One region of the Caballeronia sp. LP006 genome, then DNA from elsewhere that is predicted to be linked to it. Evidence: riboswitches for the same ligand, from Rfam matches in the RefSeq annotation. Region 1 holds a riboswitch; the other holds the start of a gene.

The links. Region 1 has a riboswitch for glycine ahead of P9250_RS32500 (D-amino acid dehydrogenase). Riboswitches for the same ligand answer to the same signal wherever they lie in the genome.
Region 2: it holds a riboswitch for glycine, as region 1 does, so the genes downstream of both, gcvT (glycine cleavage system aminomethyltransferase GcvT) here and P9250_RS32500 (D-amino acid dehydrogenase) in region 1, are expected to answer to the same signal.

What each region holds. Positions count from the first base shown of each region.
Region 1 covers NZ_JARTVW010000006.1:420,992-433,229, forward strand. Annotated here, with positions in the region: gene P9250_RS32490 (hypothetical protein) at 1-45, opposite strand, end outside; gene P9250_RS32495 (APC family permease) at 1,387-2,874, opposite strand; gene P9250_RS32500 (D-amino acid dehydrogenase) at 3,328-4,572, opposite strand; glycine riboswitch at 4,624-4,724, opposite strand; glycine riboswitch at 4,725-4,825, opposite strand; gene P9250_RS32505 (GMC family oxidoreductase N-terminal domain-containing protein) at 4,854-6,503, opposite strand; gene P9250_RS32510 (porin) at 6,700-7,827, opposite strand; gene P9250_RS32515 (NAD(P)-dependent oxidoreductase) at 7,906-8,907, opposite strand; gene P9250_RS32520 (flavin reductase family protein) at 8,911-9,399, opposite strand; gene P9250_RS32525 (NAD-dependent succinate-semialdehyde dehydrogenase) at 9,404-10,840, opposite strand; gene P9250_RS32530 (sigma-54-dependent Fis family transcriptional regulator) at 11,295-12,238, shown strand, end outside.
Region 2 covers NZ_JARTVW010000005.1:285,377-297,614, reverse strand. Annotated here, with positions in the region: gene P9250_RS18075 (cytochrome c5 family protein) at 1-132, shown strand, start outside; gene P9250_RS18070 (UvrD-helicase domain-containing protein) at 329-2,416, opposite strand; gene P9250_RS18065 (oxidoreductase) at 2,728-3,771, shown strand; gene P9250_RS18060 (hypothetical protein) at 3,959-4,165, opposite strand; gene P9250_RS18055 (hypothetical protein) at 4,222-4,725, shown strand; gene P9250_RS18050 (hypothetical protein) at 4,722-5,114, shown strand; glycine riboswitch at 5,220-5,333, shown strand; glycine riboswitch at 5,356-5,474, shown strand; gene gcvT (glycine cleavage system aminomethyltransferase GcvT) at 5,600-6,721, shown strand; gene gcvH (glycine cleavage system protein GcvH) at 6,797-7,177, shown strand; gene gcvP (aminomethyl-transferring glycine dehydrogenase) at 7,235-10,165, shown strand; gene P9250_RS18030 (alginate lyase family protein) at 10,338-11,384, shown strand; gene P9250_RS18025 (L-serine ammonia-lyase) at 11,418-12,238, shown strand, end outside.

The DNA of each region.
Region 1 (12,238 bases):
CCAGCCGGCCCAGCTGAAATCGCCCTGATCACCGGAATCGCCCAAGAAGTCTTGTGCCACGGAGCTTGGCCCTCTCACGCGTTTTGAATAAAGCCAATTTTTACCCTGAAATGCTATCCCGATAATATACGATTATCAGGCTTGATCAGTTGATAGGCTCGGGCAATCAAAAGTCTTGCGACGAACAAGCCGCGTCACATCTTATCGCTCAGACGAACGTCGCCTACGTCTGCAAAATCGCAGATCATTGCCTACAGATGTCGCGCACTCGCCGTTAAAAAATGAATGCATGCCACCACACCGGCGTTTTATCTCGACCTAATATGAAGCTTTTTGCCCGTACGCCGTCTAACCATGCCAGTATCGAAAAAGCGTCAAAGGTCGTCCGAATCGAGAACCGTACAATCCCGCCGCAAAAAGCAGTTGTATCTGCCTCTAAAACAGCCAGAGTCTGACCAGTTGTGCTTACAAGCGCGCCTTCGTTTCAAGCGATGCGGGAAAATCGAGGGGATAGAGCCACCGCCATGAACATGGCTTCAATCTCACTCATGTGCGAGATGATCACAGCAGCCGGCCATGGTCTATTGCCGCTGCCATTAATCCAACAGGCCCGAAAAGGTGCCCTTGATGCGTTAGATAATGGCGCAAGCAGTGGTGTGTGGACTTTCACGGACGCTCTAACTAATCAATTCACGCTGGTTATTAACGAGTATGATCGCCAAATGCGCGAGACCCGACTGCACGCGATAATTGCGGCATCAGAGAAAGTCGAACACCTTCTCGCGAAGCAAGGGCGATCGCGTAAAGAGCAGTGTCCAAGCGGGACCGGAGAAGGTTAGTTGGCCAAAGTAGGTTGATTAACGGAAATAGCGCTTCCACGTAGTACTGCGGTCTTGCAATTAAGAGATTGCGGTTTTTTGCGACAGAGCAACGAACAAAAAAACCCGCGGAATGCGGGTTAGCTCCAGACTGGCCTATTCGGCTCTTTGCTGGACGTGGCGCACGCTTATGTCTGCGTTTCGGCCCTCGGAGTACTGCTGAAGATATTTCTGTGTGACGGCAGTTTTCGATCCACCTTGAGACAATGTCGAACTTTCTGGATTCAACGGCAAAGCGGTCAGCAATGACTCAAAGGCAGGCCGGGTCGACAAGGCATTAAGCGTCTTTCTGGCGTGCAGGGCGGTCAGCGTTCCTTCGGATAATGCTTGCAAGTAAGCTCGGTGTTTCAGTCAAGACCGAGGATGACCCCTTTTCGCAATCACCTCTTGCACATCAGCGCGCCTAGCTATCCTCAGAGATATGCCGCGCGCAAGACACGGGACGAAAAAAAGCTGCCGGTGCCCATGACACGCGGCAGCTTGCGGGGCTACTAATTGAACGGTCTGATTAAACCGTCGCTTCCGCGCGTTCTCGCTTGGCCAGTTGCGCTTTCGCGATATGTGTCTCATGCGCCTTCGCGCGGATCATGTCGGCGAATTCGACCGCATCGCCTTCGGGGGCCGACGACCGCAGATGCGGCCTCGCGATCAGCAGATATAGCCCGCCCGTCACGACTACCACCGCGATACCGACCAGCGCGATCCATCGGTCCAGTGTCGAGAGCGACATATCGTTCGACGGCATCGCCATAACGACGCACGCGAAGATGCCGTAGATCAACGCGCCGACATTCACCGCGAGGCCCCACTTGCCAAGGCTGAACGAACCGGCCGGCTTCCGTCCCTTCGCACGGGCACGAAGCGCCGCAATGACGACCATCTGAAACGCGATGTACCCCGCCAACATCTGCATGCCAGCGATACGGAATAGCGAACTCGGCACGCAATACACCAGCACGATCAGCAGCGCGGACAGCGAATTGACCGCGACGTTGGCCCATACCGGCGTGTGATTCATCATCTTCGCAAACACCGCCGAGCCGGGGAACATGTTGTCCCGTGCGAACGAATAGACGAGGCGGCTTGCGGAGGCTTGCTGCCCCATCACGCACGCAAGGAACGACAGCAGCGCCACGGCCTGAAACGCCTTGAGTCCCCAGAAGCCGATGGTGTGATAAAGAATCTCGGGGATCGGATCGAGCACCTTGCCCGCCACGATCAGCGTGAGATCGGGCGCGGCGAGCACATAGCCCGCGAAGGAGAAAATGGCCGATCCGCATCCCACCACCACCGTCAGCATCATCGCCTTAGGGATCTGGCGGCCGGGATTTGGAACTTCTTCGGCCACTTCGCCGCATGCTTCGAAGCCGTACACCATGAACAGACCGACGAGCGCCGCGCCGATGAAGGCCGGCATATAGTTACCGTTAATCGACGTGCCCATCGTGTCGAAGAACACCGAAAACGAATGCTTGCGTTCGAAGATCAGCAGATACAGTCCCACTGCGATCACGCCGAGCAATTCGGCGGCGAGTCCCGCCCCCGCGATACGTGCCAGTGTTTTTGTCCCCGTGAAATTAAGGATCATCCCGAGTAGCAACATGCCGGCCGCCACACACGCGGTCATGCCCGGCGTGATGGCGACAACCGGATGCTCTTTCGTCCCCACGAACAGATTCGCGACAAAGCCCGAACCAAAGATTGCCGTAGTCGCAATCGCCACAATCACGCAGGACAGATAGATCCACGACAGCAGCCACGCATACTGCCCGTTCCACAGCCGTCTGGCCCACTGATAGAGGCCACCCGCAATCGGATACTGTGCGACCACTTCACTGAACACCAGCGCCACCAGCAATTGCCCGCATCCGACGATGATGATCCAGAACATGGACGGCGGGCCTGCCGTGGACAGGCCTTGCGCGAACATCGAAACGACACTGACCAACGGCGACAGATAAAGAAATCCCAGCGCGAGATTCGACCAGAGCGACATGCTCCGCTCGAACTTCTGCTCGTATCCTAATGATGCAAGATGCTCGGAATCCGAGCGGTGATGATGATTTGCCACAGTGCTCCTCCAAACGCTCCCGAGTCCGTCCGGAAATAATGTTGCCGGACGAACGTGCCGATATTTCTCTTATCGCCGCCGTCATATTCAACGTCGGCGCCTCCTTTGAAACCGGACGCTAAAACCTTGCTAACCCCGTACGTCCCTTGCTGCAAAACCCGCGCCAATGGTTTTTTTTCGATTTATGTCTTTGTTGGAGAGGTGCTTTTTTGATTAAATCGTTCGATGCATTCTGGGTGTTGTCTCATGAGTGCGATGCCCGAATCGCATCGGTGCGACATTGGCTATTTATTTCGTTACCCAAAGTATCATTCGCTGCGCCCGACCCGACCCGACCCGAAACCGTTTCCGGCTCCCGGTCGTATGATGAAAGAACGACTAAATGGTCGCGACGGCGCTGCGCTGGTCCTGCGATGCTTCGAGCACGGACGCCAGGATCTCTGCGGTCGCCATGGAAAGCGTCCAGCCCAGATGGCCGTGTCCGGTGTTGTAGAACACGCCCGGCCGCTTGCCCGCGCCCACGCGCGGCAACATGCTAGGCAGCATCGGACGCAAGCCGGTCCACGGAATCACGCGCGATGTCGAGATTTCGGGGAAATAGCGGCGCACCCAATCGACCAGCGGCACGATGCGGTCCGCGCGGATATCGCGGTTGACGCCGTTAATTTCCGCCGTGCCAGCTACGCGGAAGCGGTCGCTTCCCAGACGGCTGGTGACGATTTTCGCCGCATCATCGAGCAGACTGACCCAAGGCGCGCCGTTCTGGCTGTCCGAATCGTCGAGAAAGACGGTGATCGAATAGCCTTTCACCGGATACACGTTAACGTGATCGCCCAGCATCGACGCGAACTGGCGGCTGCCCACGCCCGCGCAAATAACGAGCTTGTCGAAGCGGTGTTCTTCGGATGCCACGGCGCGGCTTACGTCGAGGCGGATGCCGTCAACGGATTGCGTGATCTGCGTAATTTCCGAATCGAAGCGGAATTCCACGCCCTTGCGCACGCACGCCTGCGCCAGACCGCGCGTGAATTTGTGGATATCACCGGTGGAATCCGACGGCGTGAAGAAGCCGCCGTAGAAGCTGCCGCGAATCGCCGGTTCGATCGACTCGATCTCGCCCGCCGTCACCGCGCGTCGGTCCAGCCCGCCTTCGCGATACAAGAGATTGACCTTCGATGCCGCCTCGAAGCCCTTACGATCCTCGTACACGTGCAGGATGCCGCGCCGCTCCAAATCGAACTCGATGCCCTCGCGCTGCGCCACCGAGAACAGATGCTCGCGCGCTTCGATGGCGAGCCGCACGGTTTCAATGGTGTTGTGGCGATAGTTCGAAATCTGGCCGAGAAACTCGCCGATCCACGAGTACTTGTGCCAGGAAGGCCTGGGATTGAGCAGCAGCGGTGCATCCGAGCGCAGCATCCATTTGATGCCCTTGAGCACGGTGGCCGTGCTGTTCCACACTTCCGCGTTGCTGGCTGAAAGCTGTCCACCGTTGGCAAACGATGTTTCCATTGCCGCATAGCGATGGCGCTCGAACACGGTCACGTCGTGGCCGCGTTGTGCGAGGGCGTAGGCAGTCGAGACGCCCGTGATGCCGGCGCCGATGATGGCGATTCGTTCCATTTGTAAAGGTCCAATGTGAGATTCCTTGCCACGCGCCAAAACGGCGGCGAGGAAGCCCCATCTGTCCCATTTGCCTGAGAGTTTAAATTGCGGGCAATGCCGCAAATCTCCTTCGGCGGGCGCACTGCTGCGCCGCTCTCCAGATGTGATATCCGCGCTGCACGGTCCTTTTGCCTGAGAGTTTCCGGGGCGGTTGCTCCGTCGGCGCCATCTGGGCCAAATGCCCGACGATGGTCTCTCCCATGCTGCGCGATGAGGTATTTATTCTACGCAGTCAATATTCACGACACGACCTTTTCACTGCGATACACGCTCAGATCCACTTCCACAGAAGGGGTCGCAGCCGAACGCGCATTCGTCTTGATGAAGTGCGCGAGCCGCTCGCCGAGCATCATCGAAGGAGCGTTCGTATTGCCCGACACCAGCTTCGGCATGATCGACGTATCGGCAACGCGCAGGCCCTCGATGCCGTGCAGGCGGAAGGTCGGATCGACCACGGCCAGTTCGTCCACGCCCATGCGGCATGCGCCCGACGGATGCAGCGCGCCCTGCCCCGTTTCCCTCACGAAGCGAATGCGCTCTTCCTTGCTCGTCAGAATGCGTCCCGGCCGGTACGGCGCGCGCACAAACTTGCTCAGCGCGCTTTGTGCGAGCGTTTCCTGACCGATCCGCACGCCTTCCGCGAGCACTTCGGCATCGTAGGGATCGGACAGGTAGTTCGGGTCGACCAGCGGCGGCACGGAAGGATCACCGCTCTTTAAGCGCACCGTGCCGCGCGAACGCGGCCGCGTCTGATACACGTTGAGCGTGAGACCGTTGCCGCTCGGCGACTGATCCGCGCCCTCCTCGACACCCGCACCCGGCAGGAAGTGATACTGAAGATTGGGCAGCGGATCGTTCTGGTCGCCGTACCAGAGCAGCGCGCCTTCGCAAATGTTCGATGCCACCGGCCCAGTCTTGAACAGCGCGTATTCCAGTCCGGCGAGCGCCTGATTGTGCAGCTTCTTGTACTTGTCGTAGCTATGCGGCCCGGTCAGATCGTAAATCAGGAACATGTCCATATGATCCTGAAGGTTCTCGCCAACACCCGGCAGATCGTGTACGACAGGCACGCCCACGCTGCGCAGATGCTCCGCCGGCCCAATGCCAGAGAGCATCAGCAAATGCGGCGACCCGATGGCGCCCGCCGACACGATCACTTCGCGTTCGGCACGCACGAATTTGCGCTCCGTGCCTTCAAGATATTCGACGCCGATCGCCCGGCCCTTCTCGACTACCACGCGCAGCACGCGCGAATCCGTTTTAACAGTCAGATTCTTGCGATCGCGCGCGGGCTTAAGATAAGCGGTGGCGGCGCTGCATCGCTTACCGTCGCGCGTGGTCGTCTGATAGAGACCGCAGCCGGCCTGCTTGCCCGAGTTGAAATCCGGGTTGTAGTTGATGCCCATTTCCTGACACGCGCGCAGCCACGCCTTGGTCAGATAATGCGTATAGCGTTGATCGGAGACGCCCAGCGGCCCGCCCACGCCGTGCGCCTCGCCCGCGAAGCGCTCGTTGTCCTCGGCCTTCTTGAACCACGGTAGCACGTCGCGATACGACCAGCCATCGCAACCCATGGCGGCCCAGCCGTCGTAGTCTTCGGGACAGCCGCGCATGTAGACCATCGCGTTCACTGAACTGCCGCCGCCGAGCACGCGGCCCTGCACGATCTCCGGCGTGACCATGTTCTGATGACGCTGCGGCTGCAGGCGATAGCGCGTGAGCAGATTGCCCTTTGCCGTCTTGAAGTACGTGGCCGGCATATGGATGTACGGATTGGTATCACGCGGCCCCTGTTCGAACAGCAGTACGGATGTCGAAGCGTCTTCGCTCAGCCGGCCGGCCGTCGCGCATCCGGCGGGACCACCGCCGACAACAATGTAGTCAACCACGTCACTTCCTCCTGAATTCTGCACTGTCGGGTGCTGCATCAACGTTCTGCGTAGATAAAGCAATGTGCGGGCCAATCTCAGCGGCCTCGCCAAGCCTTTGTTTCGTATCGTCTTTTTACGAGCGCAGCGACGACATTCTCGGTTTGTCTCAGCTATGCGACGATCGCGCCCGCCGATGAGACGCGACCGTCCGCGTTCAAAATTTGTGGCGAATGCCGACCGCCGCCATTTCCTGCGTGCTCTTGCCGGCCGCAAAACCGAACGAGCCGATCGACGCTTCCGCTGAGCCCTGTCCGTTCTGCCCCAGCGCGTGCTGATAGCCCGCCAGTGCATACAGGTCCGTGCGCTTGCTCAGAAGATAGTCCACGCCGACATTGAACTGGTGATATTTCGCCGACGAATCGCCGAGGGCGCGCGTGTAGTTGTACGCGCCGATCACCTGAAAATCCGGCGCGAACATATAGCTCCCGTACACCGAGACATTGTGATACTTCTCGGCATCGCCGAAGCTCGATTGTGCGTCCGCTTCGTAGCGCGAATAGCTATACGCCGCGCCGACCGTCAGTGCACCGAAAAGCGCATTGCCGCCCACGCGCGCGATATTGATGCTGCGCGCCGATGCATAAGCCGCGTTCACCGGCGAGTTGAACAAGGTATCGGCCGTCGATGTGCCGCGCGCGACGACCGCCGCGTTGCCGTTGTCGATATGCAGATAACCGCCCGCCACGTTGAAGCTGGATGCGGCATACGTCGCGGCCGCACTCCAGCTCTGACCCGATCCGGTCGAGCCGGCCACGCCGCCGAGCGCATAAAGGCCCTCAACCGTCACGCCGCCCCACGTCGGGCTGACCCACTTCACCGCATTGGAGAAGCGCGCGCTGTCGTCGTAATTGTCGATATCGCCGGGTGTCGCAAACCAGCCGCTGAACGAGTCCGCCGTGAGCGGCTGAACCAGATCGGTCACCGGATCGTACTGGCGTCCAAGCGAGAGCGTGCCGAGCGTCGTGCTCGCGACGCCGACGAACGCCTGCCGACCAAACTCGCGGCCGCCGAAGCCGAGTTGTCCGTTGCTGCTGTCGAAGCCGTTCTCGATCTGGAAGATCGCGCTCAGTCCGCCGCCGAGATCTTCTGTGCCTTTCAGGCCCCACTGCGCGCCGTTCAGGTTGCTGGTCTGCATGCGCCATTGCGATGCCTGACCGCCGCTGTTGTGGATGTAGTCGATGCCCGTATCGATGATGCCGTACAAGGTGACCGAACTCTGCGCGTAAGCCGCGGGCGCGCTCAATGCCAATGCAATCGTCCCTGCGATGCTGCTTTTTTTCATCTTGTCGTCTCGTTGCGGTAAAGGAAAAGACACAAAAAAGCCGGCATGACGCCGGCCACATCGAGCGCACCCTTTCTGCTAGTACTGATGGCGCGCATCCACTACGTTGAGCAACTCCCGTCCTTGCAGGAACCGCTGAACGTTATTGGCGAAGATCGCCAGACCGGCTTCTACATAACCGGCAGGCGAATCGCATGAGATATGCGGCGTGACGCAGAAGCCCGGCGTCGTCCATAGAAACGAGTTCCACGGGAGGGGCTCGGGGTCGAACACATCGGCGATGCAGCCGCTCAGATGGCCGCTCGCGAGCAGATCGGCCGTCGCTACGTAATCGATGACACCGCCCCGAGCTAGGTTCACGATGCCGCAGCCCGGCTTCAGCGATTTGAGCCGCGCCCGCGACATCAGTCCATGCGTCTGGTTGGTCAGCGGACACGCAAGCACAACGAAATCGGCTTGTGCGAGTACGTTGTCCAGTTCGTGAGAAGTCGCGACCGCGTGGAAACCATCGACCGGTACGCCCGAGCGACTCACACCCGTCACATGCAACGCCGCGCCGCGCGCCGCTTTTGCAACCGCACTGCCCACGCCGCCGGTGCCGACAATGACTACGCGTTTGCCCGCCATTGGCGTGGAGTAAACCGGCTGCCAGCGCTGGCCTCCCTGATCCGTCGCGAAGCGCGGCATGCGCGTGTTGAGCATCAAAAGCGCCATCAACCCGTATTCCGCCGCCTTGGCTGCATGGATGCCGCTGCTGTTGGTGAGCACCGCGTCGTGCGGCAGCCAGTCGAGCGGCATACAACGCTCTACGCCCGCGTTGATACAGTGCGCCAGCTTAAGCGCCTTTCCGTGCTGAGCGATCAGCGACGGGTTGAAGCGCGGCGCGACAAGAAACTGTGCATCGGCGAGCGCCTTCAGATCCGGCTCCTCATGCCACGCGGGTGTGATTTCACCTGTCACTCCGACGGCAGCCAGACACCGTTCGACCTGTTCGTGCGAGATCGAATACTGCCGATCGCGGTTGTAGTTCTCGACATACACCTTCACCTGCGCTTTCACCTTCGCCTCCCGTTCCGACATGCATCAGACCAGTTCGATCGCCTTGTGGAAACTGCGCCCCTGCCACAGCAGGCAATGCCCCTCGCGCACGTCAGGCAGCACGACACGCTCGACCACGCCCACGAGAATCGTGTGCGAGAAACCGTCGTGCGCCTTGGCCAGGGTGCAGTCCAAACTCACGCGCGCGCCCACGATCAGCGGCGCGCCCGTGTCGCCCGCGACCCACTCGGTGCCTGCGAAGCGCGCCGAGCCCTTGCGTTCGCCGAAGCGCTTGACGATATCGGCGTGATTGGCGGTCAGCACGTTCACCGCGAAAAAGCCCTGATGCAGGATCACGTCGTGCGCTGATACGGACTTGTTGACGCATACGACGACCGAAGGCGGGTCCATCGACAGGCTGCATACGGCGGTGGCAATAAAGCCAAGCGGCTCGCCCGCCTCGGCCGTCGTGATTGCCGTGACGGCACCGGGAAAGCGCGCCATTGCCTCACGAAACGCTTGATCGTTGTTCATGGCATTACTCGCTCAGATGAGATACGAACTTGGTGTTGAGATACGCTTCCACCGCCTCGGGACCGCCTTCCGATCCATAGCCGGATTCACGGATCCCGCCATACGGCGTTTCCGGCAGAGCGATGCCCAAATGGTTGATCGTGACCATGCCCGACTCGATGCCGCGTCCCAGCGCCGATGCTTTCTTTGCATCGCGCGTCCAGACGTAGGCCGCGAGTCCGAAGGGCAGACGATTTGCTTCGGCGATGGCATCGTCGAGCTTCGAATACGACATGAACAGCGCGATGGGGCCGAACGGCTCTTCGTTCATCGCGACCATCTCCGTGGTGACATCGGCGAGCACGGTCGGCTGGAAGAAGAAGCCATCGCCTGCGATCCGCTCGCCGCCGCATTTGAGCGATGCACCCTTTTCCACCGCATCAGCAATCAGCCGCTCGACGCTCGCGCGGCGACGTTCGTTGATGAGCGGGCCCATGGTCGTGCCCGCGTCGAGACCGTCGCCGATCTTCAGCGCCTGCGCCTTCTTCGTGAACAGATCGGTAAATTCCGCGTACACGGCTTCGTGGACGATGAAACGCGTCGGTGCCACGCACACTTGTCCCGCGTTGCGGAATTTCGCCATCGCGAGCGCTGATGCGGCCGATTCGAGATCCGCGTCTTCGCACACGATCACCGGACCGTGGCCGCCAAGTTCCATCGTGATGCGCTTCATATGCGCACTTGCCAACGCCGCCAAATGCTTGCCAACGGGAACCGAGCCGGTGAACGAGACCTTGCGGATCGTTGGGTGCGGGATCGCGTAAGACGAGATTTCGGACGGCTCGCCGTACAGCAGGCCGATGACGCCCGGCGCGATATCAGCATCGACGAAACACTGGATCAGCGCCGCCGGCGATGCAGGCGTCTCTTCCGGCGCCTTGATGACAATAGAGCAGCCCGCCGCCAGCGCCGGCGCCAGTTTGCGCGTAACCTGCGCGACCGGGAAATTCCATGGGGTGAAGCCGATTGCGGGGCCGACCGGTTCCTTGACCGTCGCCGACATCACGCCTGCCTGACGCGCGGGGATCAGGCGTCCGTAGGTACGGCGTGCTTCATCGGCGAACCAATCGATCAGTTCTGCACAATTGACGACTTCGTTGCGCGCTTCCGCATAGGGCTTGCCTTCTTCCAGCGTGAGTAGGCGCGCGATGTCGTCGGCGCGAGCGCGCACGAGATCGGCCGCGCGGCGCATCTTTTTGGCGCGGTCGTAAGCTGATGTCGCGCTCCAAGACTTGAAGCCGGCTTGCGCGGCTTTAAGCGACCGCTCGATGTCGTCGCGCGCCGCCTTCGCGACGTTGCCGATGATTTTGCCGTTCGCGGGATTGATAACATCGAGCGTCTCGCCATGCGCGGCAGCGCGCCATTCGCCGTTGATCAATAGAAAGACATTCGGATAAGCCATGGAAGTCTCAGCAAAAGGTTTGTTGGTTTCTGCGATGGGTCACGCAAGGTTCACCGCAATGTGGAGCTAATCTGCAAACGTTATGCCAATCGGTTTTCATTCGTAAATTCAATGGCTTATATTATTTCGGCGATACCGCATCTCACGCTTGCGACGCGGTAACGTCGCAAGCGTGAGATCGCCTAACCGGTGTGTATGAGACCTACTCATGACCGCCGACATCTGATAAGGGATTTCCCCTGCTTGGCGCACAAAAGCAGAGTGCAGACAATCGTTCGATGGGGCGAATCGCACTAGAAAGGTGCATCTATAGCTTTGGAAAGGCGTCTACGCCTAAGCAGAATCCCTAATAAAAACTGGTAGTTAGCGTTACAAAGCAAAACCCGGCGCGAAAATTGCAGCGACCATAGGTAAGCCGTCTTTGAAAACTGCTTTCGCGGTATGGAACTTAACGATGAGAAGCGACGATCATTTGACGAGAATCATGTCGGTACTGGCCGCGTCCAATGGTGAGACGCCGCAAGGAGCCGGATCTAATGCCGTGCCGGATTGGAACCCCCTCGCATCCTGGAAGCGCTGCGTTGAGAGTTACCGGCTCGAACCGTCGTATGCGCCCGAGATTCCCACGCTTACCCAACGCGAGATTAACGACGCGCGCGGTGCCTTCGGCGACGAGAATCTTTCGCTGATCCTGCCCGAGCTTGAACGCGTACTCTCCATCGTCGGACCCGTCGGCTATAACGCGACCCTGGCGGATGCCAAAGGCCTGATCCTCGTTGAGATGTCACCGGACGATCCAGCACATGCGTGCATCAGCGACAAGGAAGGGATGCTCTGGACGGAGGAGAACGGGGGCACCAACGGCATCGGCTCGACAATCATCGAACAGCGCGCGACCTCGGTGTACAAGTCCGATCACTTCTGTGTGGACCTTATTAGCCAGTCCTGCGTAGCCGCGCCCGTGCGCGATTTCGACGGGCGTATTCGCGGCGTCATCAATCTCGCCACGCGTAATTCGGATATCACCGAATCCGCGCATCGCGTTATCTATCAGCTTGCGCAAGACAGCGCTTGCCGCCTCGAATCGAAGCTATTTCGCGCGCGTTTTCCGAACGATTGCGTGCTGCAATTTGAACGCCGCTCCGCGCCCGCCGTCATGGTGGCGATGGGCGAAGACGGTCAGGTGCTCAGCGCGACCAAGTCCGCCCGCACCTTGTTCGGCCTAAACGATTGCGGCGATAACCTCACCAATCTCTGGGACGTATTCGATCGCGCAGGCGAAGCCGAACTGCGATCCTCGAATGAATTGCACGCGACGGCGCTGCGTCTGCTCTCCACTGGAAGACGACACCGAGTCGCGGTATGGCATGGCCGGCGGCTGGATCCGCGTGGTTTTTC
Region 2 (12,238 bases), on a different contig from region 1:
AAAGATCCGATGGACACCGTCTACAACTACGCGCTGCACGGCAAGGGCGCGATGCCGGCGAAAGGCGGATCGAATGCATCCGATGCGGACGTGAAAGCCGCCGTCGATTACATGGTGAATGCTTCGAAGTGAATGGCGGCGGTAAAAGCCCTGCGTGCGTGTGAGCGTCGCGGGGCTTTGCTTTTATAACGCGATATTCGCCGAGCGGGGAGTTAGCCGGCTTGTCGTTCGACCGTAGCCACCGGGACCGCGTCTGCAGCTTTATAGAGCAGAAAAATCTCGTGCATACGCTCGACGCGCTTCAAGACTGCCAAGCGCGCGGCGGTCGTCACCCCTTCTGCAACATCGCCTTCAGCATCGCCATCCGATCCTTCGGCGACAACGGCGCTTCTTCGGCCGTCGGCGGCGGTGCATCGTCGAGCAGCATCTCGGGGATGAAGCGCGATGGCTCGCACACCACCGTTTCCCGCGCGCGCTTGCGCTTCTTGCACCAGTTCAGATGCAGGCTGCGCTGCGCCCGCGTGATCGCCACATACATGAGCCGCCGTTCTTCCTCGATACGCGCGGAATCCACTGGCGCGTCATCGTCCGAACTGCCGCGATGCGGCATGATGCCTTCCTCCACGCCCACCAGAAACACGTGCGGATATTCGAGCCCCTTCGAAGCATGCACCGTCGATAGCCGCACCGCGTCCGGATCTTCATCGCGGCCTTCGAGCATGGACATCAGCGCGACGGTTTGAATCAGGCCGAGCAGATTCTTGCCGTCATCCGAAAGACCGTCGGCCGTATCGAACCCGGTCTGTTCCGCTTCGGCCGATGGCTCCGGCTTCGTGCCCTTGCGCTTGAGCCACTCGCAGAATTCGAGCACGTTCTGCCACTTCGATTGCGCCTGCCGTTCGTCGTAGGCATCGTAGAGATACGCTTCGTAGTGGATCGCTTCCATCATGTCGTCGAGCACGGTGCTCGCCGGATCGCGCGCGGCGCGGTCCGACAGCCTGCGAATCCACTCGCAAAACGTGCGCAGCGGTTCCACTTGCCGCGCCGACAAGCGCGCTTCGATCCCGCCCATGAATACCGCCTCGAAGAGCGACACCTTCGCCGCGCCGGCGAACGCGCCGAGCGCTTCGAGCGTCGTGTTGCCGACACCGCGACGCGGCGTCGTGATCGCGCGGATGAACGCGGGATCGTCGTCGGGATTCGCGATCAGCCGCAAATACGCGATGATGTCCTTGATCTCGGCGCGGTCGAAAAACGACTGCCCGCCCGACAGCACATACGGAATGCGCTCACGCCGCAAAACCTGTTCGAAGATGCGCGCCTGAAAGTTGCCGCGATACAGAATGGCGTAGTCGCGAAACGCCGCGCGCCGTTCGAACTTGTGCGCCGACAGCCGGAACACGACGGACTCCGCTTCGTGCTCTTCGTCATTGCAACCGGTCACGGTGATGCTGTCGCCCATGCCGTGCTCGGACCAGAGCTTCTTCTCGAACAGTTTGGGATTGTTGGCGATCACATTGTTCGCCGCTGTCAGAATCCGCACCGTCGAGCGATAGTTCTGCTCCAGCTTCACCACATGCAGTTTCGGGAAGTCCTTGCTCAACTGTCCGAGGTTTTCCAGCGTGGCGCCACGCCAGCCGTAAATGGCCTGATCGTCGTCGCCCACGGCGGTGAAGGCGGCGCGCGGACCAGCCAGCAGCTTCAACAACTCGTACTGACAGGCGTTGGTGTCCTGATACTCGTCGATCAAGAGATATCGCAGACGGTTCTGCCACTTGTCGCGAACCTGCTCGTTTTCGGCGAACAGTTGCGCGGGACGCAGGATGAGATCGTCGAAATCCAGCGCCTGATACGCATGCAAGGTCGCCGCGTAGCTCCGATAAACAATCGCCGCCTGATGCTCGTCTTCGTTATTCGCGAGCACGGACGCCTGATCGGGCGAGACCATCGCGTTCTTCCACAGCGAGATGATCGACTGCACCTTGCGGATCAAGCCCTTGTCGGTCGTGCCGAGCTGCTCCTGAACCATGCCGAAGCAATCGTCCGAATCCATGATGGAGAACTGCGGTTTAAGGCCGACATGTTCCGCTTCCTGACGCATGATCTGCACGCCGAGCGAGTGAAACGTGCAGATGGTCAACTGATTCACGGGCACCTTGCGGCCTTCCTTGCCGGGCGTCGTGAGCGTTTTGCCTTCGAGCAGCTTCGCGGTGCGCTCGCGCATTTCGAGCGCGGCCTTGTTGGTGAAGGTGAGGGCGGCAATGTGCCTAGGCTCGAAGCCGCGTCCTTCGATCAGATGCGCGATCTTCTGCGTGATCACGCGCGTCTTGCCGCTGCCCGCACCGGCGAGCACGAGACAGGGACCGTCGAGATAGCGCACGGCTTCGCTTTGCGCGGCGTTCAGACCTGCGGACATCGTTTTGGACTTTGAGTTGAGGCTCGCGGCGGCGCCGGTGCCTGATGGACTGCGCGCATCGCAGCGACGCGCGTGCGACCGCAAAAAATCCGCGAGAGCGCGATGTTAACACGATAGAACGCGACGGGTTTTGGCCCTCGTTCGTTCGGACGATGGGTGGCGCTCGCGATTGCGTCTTGTCGCTAAACGGGACCATAGTCCGTCAATTGGCGGATGATCGTGACGCCGCCGTGAACGACGCACCGAGCGCGCCGCGTCCGACTGACATGCCACAATATCCAGCCGGATTACCGATTCAAAGGACGCCAAGCATGAGTTCAAAACTGAAAGTCGGCGTGATGGGCTATGGTCTGGCGGGCGCGACGTTTCACGCGCCGGTCATCGAACACTGCGGCCGCGCGGAGGTGACGGCCATCGCGACGAGCCAGGCCGAGCGCGCCGAGGCCGATTATCCCGATGCACGGATCGTCGCCGATTTCGATGCGCTCCTCGCCATCGACGCGCTCGATTGCATCGTCATCGCCACACCCAACGACACGCACTTCGACCTCGCGCATCGCGCGTTGTCGGCGGGCAAGCATGTGGTCGTCGACAAACCCGTGACGCTTTCCTCGCGCGATGCCCGCACGCTCGCCGATCTCGCCGCATCGCGCGGGCTTCTGTTCGCGCCGTTCCACAATCGCCGTTGGGATGGCGATTTCATGACCGTGCGCGCGTTGATCGAAAGCGGGCGGCTTGGACGCATCACGCATTACGAATCGCATTTCGACCGCTTTCGTCCGAAAGTGCCGCAGCGCTGGCGTGAGGAAGCATCGCGCGGCGGCGGCTTGCTGTTCGATCTCGGGCCGCATCTGATCGATCAGGCGCTCACGTTGTTCGGCGCGCCCGCGACGGTGACGGCGTTCGTGAAGGCGCATCGCGACCACGCGCATGCGCCGGATTACGTGCATCTCGTGCTCGGCTATGCGGATAAGGAAGTCGTTCTGCATGCAAGCGCGCTCGCGGCGCTCGATCCGCCGCGTTTCACGATTCACGGCACGCGCGGCAGCTATGTGAAGAGCGGGCTCGATGTGCAGGAAGATCAACTGCGCTCCGGCATGCGGCCGGGGCATTCGGAATTCGGCAAGAACCCGCCGGGCTTGCTGCGCGAAGTCGATGGCGATCACGATCTGCGTCAGGCTTTCGCCACCCGCGACGGAGCGTATGTGGAGCTTTATCGGGCGTTGGCGGGGGCCGTGTTGGACGGCAAACCGTTCCCCGTTAAGCCGCAGGATGCGGTGGATGTGATGGCGATCATCGAGCTGGCCATTCAGAGTGAAAAGGAAGGGCGGCGGGTGGAGTTTGTTCGACATTGACGAAGCGGCCTTTGCGCTCACTCGAACGATTGCGGCAATAATTCCGTGCCTTCCAGCAGGGGCATTTAATTCACATTAAAGAGACAAACGCCTGGCGCGATCGAGGCGGTAGTATTTCGAATCGACCGCAAACGAATATCCGGAGTGCGTTCCCTTGAATGTCCCGAAAGCTGTTGCAACAGAGTGGCTATGCGATCTGATCGATATGGTGATCACGGCGCAGAGCAACGAATTCCAGGTAAGGCGCATCGAGCGAGAAGCGCTTGCGTTCTTGAGCAAGGGCCGCGAACGTCCTGAGATATGTTGGCTCGTACTCGCATTCACCGCGTTCCTCCGTGGTGATCGCGACGAATGCGTTCGTTGCTCCGAAGCCGCGCAGGCATTGGCGAGGCATGACGTCACCATTCTGACCAATGTGGCGTCGCTAATGTGCGTCTCGGAGAGCCGCGCATGGCGGTGAACTACGCGCGCTTGCTCGCCGATACGCAGCGTAGCGACCCGACAAGCCGGATCAAGGCAGCTCGTGTATTCGTCACGGCGCTGCATGCCGAAGAGGCGGCGGCAATCATGCTTGCTCATGATCTCAATGCAACCGTTGCCGAAGGCGATGCGGAGCTACCGCGCGACATCGAAGCGACGGCACAGATCTTTCTTCGTTGCGGCGTCGATGCCGAGCAACGGCTTGCTTTGTTGGAAACGGCGGTCGAAGCAATCCGCTCGCAAGGCTGCATGATTCGCGGCAGCAGGTTGATGATTTACGACGACACAACGAGATACGAGCTTTATGTCGACGAAACTGCAAGCCAGTGTGGAAACGTCAACTTTGCGATTGCCGGGGCATTGACCACGACCTTCGATAACGCGTACCCAGAGGTGATTACCTTCGTCTGTCGCCCTGTTGGTTCGCTTAGTGCGCTTGCCTCCCGCAGTGCGCTAATGGAGGTGGTGCAATGAGCATCGAGGTTTCCGATCTTCTGCATCTGGCGCAGCAGTTGTCGGCAGGCAATAGCGAATGCGAATGGCGATCCGGCGCGTCGCGAGCTTATTACGCCGCTTATCACAAAACGCTTGCCGTGGCGGACGCCTGCTTGCCGTCAACGCGCGAGGTTGCCGGTCAACATGAACGGCTGACAAATCGGCTCATGACCGTAGGGAACAAAGGCCGCGCGCTGGCCTACGTGCTCATCGACCTAAAAAAAGTGCGTACGCACGCGGATTACCATCTCACGAAGCCGTTTAGTCAGCACGACGCCACCGACCTCGTCGCGAACTGTCTGGCGTTCTTGCCGAAAACCGATACATTTCAGGGGCAAATCAACTCGACCCTGTCAACGACGTTCTGAGGCCGACGCATGGCGAGGCATCGTCGCCAGCCACAACCCGCTCCACCGCACACTCAGCCCCGTCCGAATCCGTTTGACAAGCCTAATTCGGTCGCGTAAATTCGGCCGCACGCGTCGGGAGAGCGCGTGGCTTCTGTCGATTCCAAAATCGACAAGCGAGCCGCGCCGCCGAAGGGGCACACCCACAAACTCTCAGGCAAAAGGACCGGCCGCGTCGAAGAAATCGCCCTTTCGGGCAATTTTTTCGCACTCTGGAGAGCGGCAGCGGCATCGAACGATGTCAGCAGCCCACCGAAGGGGCGCGCGACGGATTTTTTTGATCCGCGCAATCTCTCAGGTACCGAGGACAGAGGGGTCACGCATCGCAACCGCCAGCCGGTATGCGCTTTGCGCTGCTGAAAGTCAGCGAGCAAAGGCATAGTCCGCGGCGAAGGCAGATATCTGCGCGCTGCGTGGCCTTTTTTGTTTCGCGAACCGAGGCCCCGATGACCGCTCTTCAACACACGCCCTTGCATGCCGCCCACCTCGCGCTCAACGCGCGCATGGTCGATTTCGGCGGCTGGGACATGCCCGTCAACTACGGTTCGCAAATCGACGAACATCACGCCGTCCGAACCGACGCGGGCATGTTCGACGTATCGCACATGCGCGTCGTCGATTTCGAAGGCGACGCCGTTCGGCCCTTCTTTCTGCACGCCATCGCCAATAACGTCGACAAGCTGACGACGCCCGGTCGCGCACTGTATTCGTGCCTGCTCAAGACCGACGGCGGCGTCATCGACGATCTGATCGTCTACTACTTCTCCGAAACGAGTTTCCGCGTGGTCGTGAACGCGAGCACGGCGGATAAAGACATCGCGTGGTTCCAGCAACTGAACGCGGAAGGTGGTTTCGATCTGTCGATCCGCCCGCGCGGCGATTTCGGCATCATCGCGGTGCAAGGTCCGAATGCACGCGAAAAGGTCTGGCAAGTGCTGCCGCAGACGCGCGCCGAAACCGAATCGCTCAAACCCTTCAATGCGGCGAAGTTCGCAACCACGCCCTTCGGCGAACTGATGCTTGCGCGCACTGGCTACACGGGCGAGGACGGCTTCGAGATCGTGGTTTCCGCCACACACGTGGAAGCGCTGTGGAACGCGCTCCGTGAAGCCGGCGTGAAGCCCGCAGGCCTCGGCGCACGCGACACCTTGCGTCTCGAAGCCGGCATGAATCTCTACGGCCAGGACATGGATGAAACCGTGTCGCCGCTCGATGCCGGCCTCGCCTGGACTGTCGACCTGAAAACCCCGCGCGATTTCGTCGGCCGCGCCGCGCTCGAAGCGAACGGCTCGCAGTCGAACTTCGTCGGGCTCGTGCTCATCAAGGAGAACGGGCGTGCGGCTGGCGTGCTGCGCGCGCATCAGAAGGTCGTCACGGCGCACGGCGAAGGCGAGATCACGAGCGGCACGTTTTCGCCGTCGATGCAGGAGTCGATTGCGTTCGCTCGCGTCCCGACGCAAGTGGCGATCGGCGATACGGTGCAAGTGCTCATCCGCGACAAGCAAGTTGCCGCGCGCGTGGTAAAACTTCCGTTCGTGCGCAACGGCAAGACGCTCGTGAGCCTTTGAGGCCCGACAGCGGACGAACGTGGCGCGCGCCATCCGATCACGAACCCCACGAACGAATTACGCAAGGAGCATCCAATGAGCATCCCGGCCGATCTGAAATATACCGAATCGCATGAATGGGTCCGCGCCGAATCCGACGGCACACTGACCATCGGCATTACCGATCACGCGCAGGAAGCGCTGGGCGACATCGTGTTCGTCGAACTGCCCGCGGCGGGCAAGGCAGTCGCGGCGGGCGACGCCATCGCGGTGATCGAATCCGTGAAAGCGGCATCCGATATTTACGCGCCGGTGTCGGGCGAAGTCGTCGCGGCGAACGACGCGTTGACTTCGTCGCCGGATTCGGTGAATGGCGCACCGTACGAAAGCTGGCTCTTCAAGATCAAGCCGGCCGCCGACGCCAGTCTCGACAAGCTGCTCGACGCCGAAGGCTACGGCAAGTCGATCGGCGAATAACTCATCTCAATGACGAAAGCGGTTGCGTTTCCAACCGGCCGCTTTGCAGGAATTCACATGAAGCTCGAACATCCGGATCACCTGATGAACCGCACCTCCCTGTCCCTCGCCGCGCTCGAATGCCATGACGCATTCGCGGCACGGCACATCGGTCCCGACGATGCCGACCAGCGCGCCATGCTCGACGCGCTCGGGTTCGCATCGCGCGCGGCGTTCATCGACGCGGTGATTCCGGAATCGATCCGCCGTCAGGAAACGCTGCCGCTCGGCGCGTTCACGCAGCCGAAAAGCGAAGCGGAAGCGCTCGCGTCGCTGCGCAAGCTGGCGAACGAGAATCTCGTGTTTCGCACGTATATCGGCCAGGGTTATTACGGCACGCACACGCCGGGCGTGATCCTGCGCAACGTGCTGGAAAATCCGGCGTGGTACACGGCTTATACGCCGTATCAGCCCGAGATTTCGCAAGGGCGTCTGGAAGCGCTTCTGAACTTTCAGCAGATGGTGATGGATCTCACGGGCCTTGCCATCTCGAACGCGTCGCTGCTCGACGAAGCCACCGCCGCCGCCGAAGCCATGACGCTTCTGCAACGCGTCGGCAAGCCGAAATCGAACCTGTTCTATGTGGCCGACGACGTGCTGCCGCAGACCATCGAAGTGGTGAAGACACGCGCTAAGCCGGCGGGCATCGACGTGCACGTGGGACCGGCCGCGGATGCCGCGAGCGCGAACGCATTCGGCGTGCTGCTGCAATATCCCGGCGCGTATGGCGACGTTCGCGACTACCGCGCGCTCGCCGAAGCGGTGCATGCGGCGGGCGGTTACGTGATCGCCGCAGCCGACTTGCTGGCGCTCACGCTCATCACGCCGCCGGGCGAATGGGGCGCGGACGTGGCTATCGGCAATACGCAGCGTTTCGGCGTGCCGGTCGGCTTCGGCGGTCCGCACGCGGCGTACATGGCCGTGCGCGACGAATTCAAGCGTCAGATGCCGGGCCGTCTCGTCGGCGTGACTATCGACGCGCAAGGCAATTCCGCGCTGCGTCTCGCGCTGCAAACGCGCGAACAGCATATCCGCCGCGAAAAGGCGACGTCGAATGTCTGCACGGCGCAGGCGCTGCTCGCGATCATGGCGAGCATGTACGCGGTCTATCACGGCCCGCAGGGTCTCAAGACCATTGCGCTGCGCGTGAATCGCGTCGCGTCGGTGTTCGCGGCGGGCGTGCGAAAGCTCGGCTACGCGCTGACCAACGACACGTTCTTCGATACCGTGACCATCGAAAGCGGCGCGAGCACCAACGCGCTGCATCAGGCCGCTTACGCCGCGCATGTGAATCTGCGTCATGTGAGCGCGAATCGCGTCGGTGTGTCGCTCGATGAAACCACGACGCGCGACGATCTCACGAAGCTCTTCGCGCTGTTCGCCGAAGTCGCGGGCAAGAACGAAACGTTCGATATCGACGCGCTCGATGCATCGCTTGCCGATTCATTGCCCGCAGATCTCAAGCGCACGAGCGAATACCTCACGCATCCGGTTTTCAATCGCCATCATTCCGAGCACGAAATGCTGCGCTATCTGCGCAGTCTCGCGGACAAGGACCTCGCGCTCGACCGCACGATGATCCCGCTCGGCTCCTGCACGATGAAGCTCAACGCGACCTCCGAAATGCTGCCGGTGACGTGGCCCGAGTTCGCGCAGATTCATCCATTCGCGCCGGCGGAACAGACGGTCGGCTATCGCACGATGATCGATCAGCTCGAACAGATGCTCGTCGCGTGCACCGGCTATGCGGCGGTGTCGTTGCAGCCGAACGCCGGTTCGCAGGGCGAATACGCCGGCTTGCTCATCATTCACGCGTATCACGAGTCGCGCGGCGAAGGGCATCGCAACGTGTGTCTGATTCCGGCGTCCGCGCACGGCACGAATCCGGCTTCGGCGCAGATGGCGGGCATGCAGGTCGTCGTCGTTGCATGCGATACGAACGGCAACGTCGATATCGAAGACCTGAAGGCGAAGGCCGAAAAGCATTCGGCGAATCTCGCGGCGATCATGATCACGTATCCGTCGACGCATGGCGTGTTCGAGCGCAACGTCCGCGAAATCTGCGAGATCGTGCACGCGCACGGCGGCCAGGTGTATGTCGATGGCGCGAACATGAATGCGATGGTCGGCCTCACCGCGCCCGGCCAGTTCGGCGGCGATGTCTCGCATCTGAACTTGCACAAGACGTTCTGCATTCCGCACGGCGGCGGCGGACCGGGCGTGGGTCCGGTAGCGGTTGGCGCGCATCTGGCCAAGTTTCTGCCGAATCAGGCTTCGACCGGTTACAAGCGCGATGACGCGGGCATCGGCGCGGTATCGTCGGCGCCTTACGGCTCGGCCGCGATCTTGCCGATCTCGTGGATGTATATCGCGATGATGGGCGCGGAAGGTCTCACCGCCGCGACGGCAAGCGCGATTCTCGCGGCTAACTACGTCGCGAAGCGCCTCGCGCCGCATTATCCGGTGCTGTATAGCGGGCCGGGCGGGCTCGTCGCGCACGAATGCATTCTCGATGTCCGGCCGATCAAGGAATCGAGCGGCATCTCGGTGGAAGACGTGGCCAAGCGTCTGATCGACTACGGCTTCCACGCGCCGACGATGAGCTTTCCGGTGCCCGGCACGCTGATGGTGGAACCGACCGAATCGGAGTCGAAGGAAGAGCTGGATCGCTTCATCGACGCGATGATCGCCATTCGCAACGAGATTCGCGCGGTGGAAGAAGGCAGCGCGGATCGCGAAGACAACGTGCTGAAGAACGCGCCGCACACGGCGGCGGTCGTTACGTCGGATGCGTGGGACCACAAGTACACGCGTGAAGCGGCGGCGTATCCGCTGAAGTCGCTCGTGACGCGCAAGTATTGGTCGCCGGTTGGCCGCGCGGATAACGCGTATGGCGACCGCAATCTGATGTGCTCGTGCGTGCCGATCTCGGAGTACACGGACGAGTAATCGATCAAAACCGCGGAACCGCCCGGAAACGTCAAGCATTGTCGGGCGGTTTTGCAGCGCGAGTCAGAAGGGCTAACATCTCACCCCGGACCAAAAGCCAAAACAGGGAGTTCATATGGCGACAAGGGTGCGAGAGGTGAACGAGACGAAGCGCTTCCATGCCGCGCGATTCATGCTGTGGGCGTTGGCTTGCGCCGCGCCGTCCGCGCATGCGGCGATGAATTTCTGCGCCGCGCCCGCCATGCAGACGAGCGAGCGCACCAATGCCGATCCCGGCGTGAAGGCGCTCGTGCAGATGGTGCAATCGCACGTCAACGACCAGCCGAAGCCGCTCGCGAAACTGCATACCGAAGGCACGCTGCCGCACGAAGGCATACGCGACGAGAGCATCGAAGCCGAAAAGGATCTCGGCTTGATGCGCGATGCCGCGCTCGCCTGGCGCGCGACCGGCGACGAGCGTTATCTGCGTCTCGTCGACCGCTTTCTGTTCGCGTGGACGACAACGTATCAGCCGAGTTTCAATCCGATCGACGAGACCAACTTCGAGTCGCTGATCCTCGCCTACGATCTGACCGCGAGCGCGTTGCCGGTGAAGACGCGCAACACGGCGAACGCGTTCATCACGAAGATGGTGACGGGCTACGTCGCCGACATGGACAAGCAGAAGCGCCCGCTCACGGGCACGTATCGGAACAACTGGCAGAGTCATCGCGTGAAGCTGGTGGCGATGGGCGCATTCACCATCGACGACCGCAAGCTCATCAACGCGGCGCAGCGGCTGTTCGTCGAGCATATCGGCGACAACATCGCGCCGGATGGGTCGACCGTCGATTTCGCCGAACGCGATGCCTTGCGCTACGTCACCTACGATCTTCAGCCGCTCGTGACGGCGGCGCTGGCCGCGCGACGGCATAACCGCAACTGGCTGCCGGAGCGCGCGCAGTCGGGCGCAACGCTCGCGCAAGCGCTCAACTGGCTTACCCCGTATGCGCTCGGCACCCGCACGCATGACGAATTCGTGCATTCGACCGTGCCTTTCGATGCCAAGCGTCGCGAGGCCGGATTGCCGGGATTCTCGGGTCAGTGGGACCCGAAAAACTCGGCGGAACTCTTTCATCTCGCGGCGCGTCTCGACGGCCGTTATGCGCCGGTGGCGTTGCGGCTCGCGCCGACGCCGCCTGCGTGGCTCGCGGTGTGTCTGCCGTTGCCGGCGCGATGATCCCGTCTCAAGCAGCTCAAGCAAGGAGCATTCATGGCAGTCAGCGTATTCGACCTCTTCAAGATCGGCATCGGACCTTCGAGCTCACATACCGTGGGCCCGATGCGCGCCGCGCTGATGTTCGCGCAAGGGCTCGAACGCGATGGGCTGCTGGACGCGGTGGCATCGGTGAAATGCGAGCTGTACGGATCGCTCGGTGCGACGGGTAAAGGCCACGGCACGGACCGCGGCGTCATGCTCGGCTTGATGGGCGATGCCCCCGACACGGTCGATGCGGGCACCATCGCGCCGCGCCTTGAAACCGTACGCACGTCCAGGACGCTCGCGCTGCTCGGCACGCACAAGATTCCGTTCACGCTGAAGGAGAACATTGCGTTCTATCGGCAGGCGTTGCCGGAGCATCCGAACGGCATGAAGCTGCACGCATTCGATGCGAGGGGCGAGCCGTTGCGCGAGGCGACGTATCTGTCGGTGGGCGGCGGCTTCGTGGTGACGGCGGGCGCGGCGAACACGGCGGTGCTTACGGCCATCGAACACTTGCCCTACGCCTTCAAGACGGGCGATGAGTTGATGAAGATGTGCGCCGATTCGGGCAAGTCCATCGCGCAACTGATGTGGGAAAACGAGCGGGTGTGGCGTAGCGAGGACGAGATTCGCGCGGGCTTGTTACGAATCTGGGACGTGATGCAGGATTGCGTCGCGCGCGGCTGCGGCATCGGCAATCCGGATGCGGATGGGCATCTGCCGGGTCCGTTCCAGGTGAAGCGGCGTGCGCCGGTGTTGTATCGCGCGCTCGCCGGCAAACCCGAGCAGGCGCTGCGCGATCCGCTATCGATGATGGACTGGATCAACCT